DNA from 2 places in the Streptomyces sp. 7R007 genome. Region 2 is predicted to be linked to the other one. Evidence: riboswitches for the same ligand, from Rfam matches in the RefSeq annotation. Region 2 holds a riboswitch; the other holds the start of a gene.

Region 1 (3,232 bases), on a different contig from region 2:
GCTGGAGGGCGACGTACCGGGCGAGGCCCTCGCGGTCGGAGAACTCCAGCGAGGCCGCGAGCCGCTCGGCGGAGATGTTGGAGGCGGCGATGGCCCGCACCTTGCCCGCCTTCACCAGCTCGTCCAGCGCGCCGATGATCTCCTCGACCGGCACCTCGGGCTTGTCGTAGTGGGTGTAGTACAGGTCGATGTAGTCGGTGCCCAGGCGGCGCAGCGAGGCGTCGGCGGCGGCCTTGATGTTGGCGGCCGACAGGCCCTGGTACTGCGGGTGCTGGCTCACCTTCGTCGCGATCACCACGTCGGAGCGGTTGCCGCGCGCCGCGAGCCACTTGCCGATGATCGTCTCGGACTCGCCGCCGCTGTTGCCGTCAACCCACGCGGAGTAGGCGTCGGCGGTGTCGACGAAGTTGCCGCCGGCTTCCGTGTAGGCGTCGAGCACGGCGAAGGACTGCGTCTCGTCGGCGGTCCAGCCGAAGACGTTGCCGCCCAGGGCGAGCGGGAAGACCTCGAGGTCGGAGGAGCCGAGTTTGCGGAGTGAAGTCATGTCTTATGTCAACGCACCCGCCGCGGCCCGGCCTTCCGCAACACCCGCAAACTTCCCGTAAACAATCGGAAGGCACGGCTCCGGAAACCCCGTGTCAGGGGTTGAGGCCCTTGCCGCGCAGCCACGTCATCGGGTCGATGCCGTCGGCCTGGCCGTTCGGGTGGACCTCGAGGTGCAGGTGCGGGCCGGTCACGTTGCCGGTGGCGCCGACGCGGCCGATGACGTCGCCCGTGCCGACCTTCTGACCGACGCTGACGCTGATCGACGACTGGTGGCAGAACCACAGCTCGGTGCCGTCGTCGAGGGTGATGATCGTGCGGTAGCCGTACGACCCCGCCCAGCCCGCCTCGGTGACGGTGCCGGAGTGGACGGCCTTGATCAGCGTGCCCGTCGGGGCGGCGAAGTCGAGGCCCGTGTGGTAGCCGGAGGACCACATGGAGCCGGCCTGTCCGAAGGTGCCGGTGATGGTGTACGACACGACCGGCAGGGTGTACTGCTTGGCCAGCTCGGCGAGCTTCGCGGCCTCGGCCGCCTTCTTGGCCGCCGCCTCCGCCTTCTCCTTGGCCGCCTCGGCCTTGGCCGCGGCCTCCTTCTCCGCCTGCGCGGCGGCGGCGTCGACCTGCTTGGCGAGGGCCGCCTCGGTGACGGACTGGGCCTTGCTGTCGACCTGGACCTGCTGCGACTCGGCCTGCGCCATGATCCGGTCGCGCAGCGCCTCGCCCGCGTCCTTGGCGCCCTGCGCGGTGTCCTCGGTGGTCACGCCGACGCTGCTGAGCACGGTGGCCGAGCCCTTGGGCGTGGCGTCGTGGTCGGAGAGGAGGGGCAGGTCGGGGAGGGAGATCGACACCGGCGGCTTGCCGGTGTTGGCGCTGGCCATGCCGCCCGCGCCGACGGCGGCTATGAGGCCGACGCCCAGGACGGTGGAGCTGCGGGCGAGTCCCCCGCCGCGCTGCTTGGCGATGCGGTGCCGGCCGGCGACCGGACGGAGGGACTCCGCGGTGGGGTTCCACTCCTCCCACTGACCCTCGTCGGTGCGGGGGCCGGCGAAGCCGAAGGGCTCGGTGCTCGGCACGAACGGGGCTGCCGGGGCAGGCGGGTTGGACGCCACGTGGGCGCGCTCCTTTCCTTCCTTCTCGCCTACCGGGTTAGCTGACGGGTTCGGAGCAGGAAGGTCTCCTACGCGCGTATACCTGCCGTGGTTCCACGGCGGCATCCGCGTGATTCACCCCAGGGTGGTGGTTCCCCGGTTCCCTTGCGGGATTCGGCGCGTGCGCACGGAGCCGCCTCTTGTGACGGCTGGGACGACCGCGCTGCGTTATCGAACGTTAATAGACCCGGGCCACCGATTCCAAGCGGTTCGGCTTGATCATTAACGAATCCTGGCTGGACGTAGGGCTCATGGGCGGCGAAAAACGGGCGAGTTGACCAAGGCTCGGGATCTTCACAGCGATTGACGGTATGTCAGTCGTTATGCGGAGGGCGGTCGTTCGCTCACCCGCAGTGACGGGGGGGATGGGAAGAGGCCGGGGAAGCACTCAGGGCCGGAATCCGGTGGCTGGCACTGGATTCCGGCCCTGAGCCGTGAGTAGCGGGGACAGGATTTGAACCTGCGACCTCTGGGTTATGAGCCCAGCGAGCTACCGAGCTGCTCCACCCCGCGTCGGTGTGACTCCAGTGTACGCCATGCGCAGGACGTCGAGCACACGCATGGCCTGGTGGCGTCACGGATGGAACCGCCACCGGCCCTCGGACACCACATCCACCTCGCCGTCCCGGACGCGCACGGCCGTGTCGTCGTCGAGGAAATAGATCGGGAAGTCCGCGCGCGCGACGATGCGGTCGGCCCAGGCGTCGTCCCGCTCGGGGAAGTCCGGCGAGTACAGGTGGGGCTTGAGATACCAGTCGAAGAGCCCGAACGGCGGCTCCAGACCCGTCGCCCCGAGCGCGTGGAGGTCCGCGGTGTCCCCGATGACGTCGGCGGAGTGGCCGGTGAGATGACGGCTGAAGATCATCGATCCGGCGCTGAAGCCCACGTAGACCCGGCTCTCCAGCGCCTTGAGGAAGCCGTCGGCCAGGCCGTTGCCGGTGATGCTGCGCGCGAGGTGGTAGTGGTTGCCGCCCCCGGCGTAGACGACGTCGGCGTGCAGGAGCCGGTCGAGCACCGTCCGCGGGGGCAGGCCGTTCAGCTCCAGGACGTCGAACTCCCGCCAGCCGAGGCCGTGCAGCCGGTTCATGTCGGCCAGGAACCACCCGTGGTCCCCGGGCTCGGCGAGGGAGGCCGTGGGGATGTACACGGCGTTCGCCGCTCCGAACGGCCTGTCCAGCATGTCCCGCAGGGCGTCCCGCAGCGTCTCGTTGCGCAGGCCGCTCGCCGTCAGCAGAAGGTTCATCGGGCGAGCGAAGCACGGTGGACGGGCGCGCGCAACGAACCCGGGATTCCCCTCATGCGGGCGCTCAGGGCAGCAGGTGCGCGTTCGGCGCCTTCGCTCGTTCTTCGTGCTCCGGCAGTACGACGACCTCGACGCCCCGTGCCGCGAGCAGGCCGGTGCCGTCGGCGTCCGGCACGAAGGTGTCCGGCTCGCGCCACGCCGTCACGACCCGGCGCACCCCGGCGTCCAGGATCAGCCGTGCGCACGGCCTGGGCCGGGAGGCGCGGTGGGCGCAGGGTTCCAGGCTGCTGTAGACCGT
Region 2 (3,232 bases):
GCTCGCCACCCTCCTCACCCGCCTCCCGGACCTGCGACTGGCCGTGGATCCGGCGGAGTTGAGATGGCGCGGCGGACTCATCATGCGCGGACTGCGCACCCTTCCCGTCGAGTTCACCGCCGAACACGGCACACGCGCGAGCAAACATGACACGCGCTCAAGTCTGTGATCTTCACGTGATCTACGCGGCATTAACTTGTGACAAGTGATCGACTGCCGATACGTTCACGGGTCAACGACGGCGCCCGGGTTCCGCGCGCCGCCGGTCCCTGTCGTCTCGGGAAAGGTCCCCGCATGCTCTCCGGGAACGGTCGACACCGTCGCCCCCGCCAGGCCCCGGCGCTCCTCGTCGCGGCCGGCGTGACCGGTTCCGCCATCGCGATCCCGCTCCTCGGCGCGGCGAGCGCGAACGCCGCCGACGGCTCCACGTGGGACAAGGTGGCGAACTGCGAGACGGGCGGCTCCTGGAGCGAGAACAGCGGCAACGGCTTCTACGGCGGACTCCGGCTCTCCCAGGAGGACTGGGAGAAGTACGGCGGTCTCGACTACGCCCCGAGCGCCGACCTCGCCAGCCGCAACCAGCAGATAGCCGTCGCCGAGAAGCTGCTCGCCGCCGAAGGCGTGGGCGCCTTCCACACCTGCGGGCTGACCTCCGGGCTGAGCCAGGACGACGTCTCCGACGACATCGACACCGGTGTGGGGAACAACTCGTCGGATTCGGCCGGTTCGTCGGGTTCATCGGATACGTCCGACGGCTCGGGCGAGTCCGGCGGGTCCGGTCTCTCCGACGGCCTCGGACTCTCCGGCACCTCCGGCTCCTCCGACGGTTCGTCCGATACGTCCTCTTCGTCGGGCGGCTCCTCCGACTCCTCCGCCTCGCCCAGCCCTTCCGCAAGTCAGGACAACTCCGCCAAGTCGGACACCTCCGCCTCCCCGTCGCCCTCGCAGAGCGCGGACGGTTCGCCCACGGAACCGGCCGGCACCGACAACCCGGAGCAGAGCGTCGGCTCCTGGCACCTCGTCGACACCGGCTCCGTCGGCTCCGGCCGGCACCGCGGCGGCAGCGCCGAGGAGTCCGCGACGGACGCCGACTCCGCCTCCTCCTCCGGCCGTCACGCCTCACGCACCGGCGACTCGTACACCGTCCGCGCCGGCGACACGCTCGCCTCCATCGCCGACTCGCTTGACCTCCAAGGCGGGTGGCGCGCGCTCTACGCCCTCAACGAGAAGGCGATCGGCGCCGACCCGAGTCGCATCGTTCCCGGTCAGACCCTGCTTGTCGGGTCCTAAAGGGGCGAAAGGCGACGGGAGTTGACGCCCGGTTCCACCCCGCGTTCGCTCCGCATTCGCTGCGGAATGTCCGTTTCGGTGAAAGTGTGGGATGAGTCTCAGAAGCCCTGATCGTCTTTGAAATCTCGCCGATTCCGTGTCTACGGTCATGACCGCTCGGCAACCCGAGCCCCGGCTGCCGCAACGCCGAATCCTGCCAGCGGCCGTCCGGGAACAGTCGTCGCGTCAAGCGCCGTAGGCAGGAGCGGGGGACCCAAGGTAAGCGCCCCACCGGGTAGTCGACGGTGGCGGCTTGGGGTGAAGCCGCGTCTCGCGGAAGCGAGGACGCGGCCGGGCAACTCAACCGGCCCGAACCCGACAGCTCACCTCGCAGGCGTCGGTGAGGGGATCCATCCATGCTGTTTTCCGGCAAGGGCAAGCACCGTCGTCCGTCCAAGGCCACCCGCGCCGCCGCGCTCGCCGGTGTCACCGGCGTCGCCATCGCCGCCCCGCTGATGGCGGCCGGCAACGCCTCCGCCGCCACCGCCTCCGAGTGGGACGCCGTCGCCCAGTGCGAGTCCGGCGGCAACTGGTCCATCAACACCGGCAACGGCTACTACGGCGGCCTGCAGTTCTCCGCCTCGACCTGGGCCGCGTACGGCGGCACCGCCTACGCCCCGCAGGCCAACCAGGCCACCAAGGCGCAGCAGATAGCCGTCGCCGAGAAGGTCCTCGCCTCCCAGGGCAAGGGCGCCTGGCCGGTGTGCGGCACGGGCCTGTCCAGCGCCGCCTACAACGGCTCCAGCGCGTCCACCGGCTCCTCGTCGAGCAGCAGCGGCACCACCACCCGCTCGACCGAGCAGCAGAGCGCCTCCCGCTCCTCCGAGCGCTCGACGGTGCAGAAGTCGGCCAAGACCGTCACCACCCCGACCGGCAAGAAGGTCAAGAAGGGCGACGGCGAGTACAAGGTCGTCAAGGGCGACACCCTCAGCTCGATCGCCGAGAAGCACGGCGTCAAGGGCGGCTGGAAGAAGCTGTTCGAGCTGAACAAGGACATCGTCGAGGACGCCAACCTGATCTACCCGGGTCAGCAGCTGCACCTGAAGTAACAGCTGAACCACAGCGCCCTCACAGCCGTGTCCCCCAGTATGGGGGGCACGTGAGGGCCTCCCCCCGCCCTCACGGGCTCCCCGCTCCGGTGCGTGTTCCCCCGTACGCACCGGGGCGGGGCTTTTTCCTGCGCGGCGCGCCACCGCACAGGCGCGGGCCGCCGTTGCACACCCTTCTTTGTTCCGTTCAGAAACAATTTACTCTCGGTTCTGCCCAAGAGGCGGTCGGCGGCGTGGCCGATCGGCGCAAGACGGTTAGGCTCGTCTCGCAGAGCCACTGCGGCACTGCGTAGCCGCGTCACATTGAAGAAGGAGATGCTCGTGCCGTCCATCGACGTCGTCGTAGCCCGGGAAATCCTGGACTCCCGAGGCAATCCCACGGTCGAGGTCGAGGTCGGCCTCGACGACGGCAGCACGGGTCGTGCCGCCGTCCCGTCCGGCGCCTCCACCGGCGCCTTCGAGGCCATCGAGCTGCGCGACGGGGACCAGAACCGCTACCAGGGCAAGGGCGTCGAGAAGGCCGTCCTCGCCGTCATCGAGCAGATCGGCCCCGAGCTGGTCGGCTACGACGCCACCGAGCAGCGCCTGATCGACCAGGCCATGTTCGACCTGGACGCCACCGACAACAAGGGCTCCCTCGGCGCCAACGCCATCCTCGGCGTCTCCCTCGCCGTCGCCCACGCCGCCTCCGAGGCCAGCGACCTGCCGCTCTTCCGCTACCTGGGCGGCCCGAACGCGCACCTGCTGCCGGTGCCGATGATGAACATCCTGAACGGCGGCTCGCACGCCGACTCCAACGTGGACATCCAGGAGTTCATGATCGCCCCGATCGGCGCGGAGTCCTTCTCCGAGGC

Evidence for each region. Region 2 has a riboswitch for cyclic di-AMP ahead of ACYF6T_RS18120 (transglycosylase family protein). Riboswitches for the same ligand answer to the same signal wherever they lie in the genome.
Region 1: another riboswitch for cyclic di-AMP. It lies ahead of ACYF6T_RS20720 (M23 family metallopeptidase); the one in region 2 lies ahead of ACYF6T_RS18120 (transglycosylase family protein).

What each region holds. Positions count from the first base shown of each region.
Region 1 is NZ_JBTWMV010000015.1:22,019-25,250, forward strand. Features, by position in the region: gene ACYF6T_RS20715 (aldo/keto reductase) at 1-544, opposite strand, end outside; gene ACYF6T_RS20720 (M23 family metallopeptidase) at 639-1,652, opposite strand; cyclic di-AMP (ydaO/yuaA leader) riboswitch at 1,665-1,821, opposite strand; tRNA gene ACYF6T_RS20725 (tRNA-Met) at 2,131-2,204, opposite strand; gene ACYF6T_RS20730 (Type 1 glutamine amidotransferase-like domain-containing protein) at 2,266-2,934, opposite strand; gene ACYF6T_RS20735 (dihydrofolate reductase family protein) at 2,999-3,232, opposite strand, start outside.
Region 2 is NZ_JBTWMV010000012.1:113,403-116,634, reverse strand. Features, by position in the region: gene ACYF6T_RS18130 (cytochrome P450 family protein) at 1-169, shown strand, start outside; gene ACYF6T_RS18125 (transglycosylase family protein) at 295-1,290, shown strand; cyclic di-AMP (ydaO/yuaA leader) riboswitch at 1,511-1,681, shown strand; gene ACYF6T_RS18120 (transglycosylase family protein) at 1,686-2,378, shown strand; gene eno (phosphopyruvate hydratase) at 2,694-3,232, shown strand, end outside.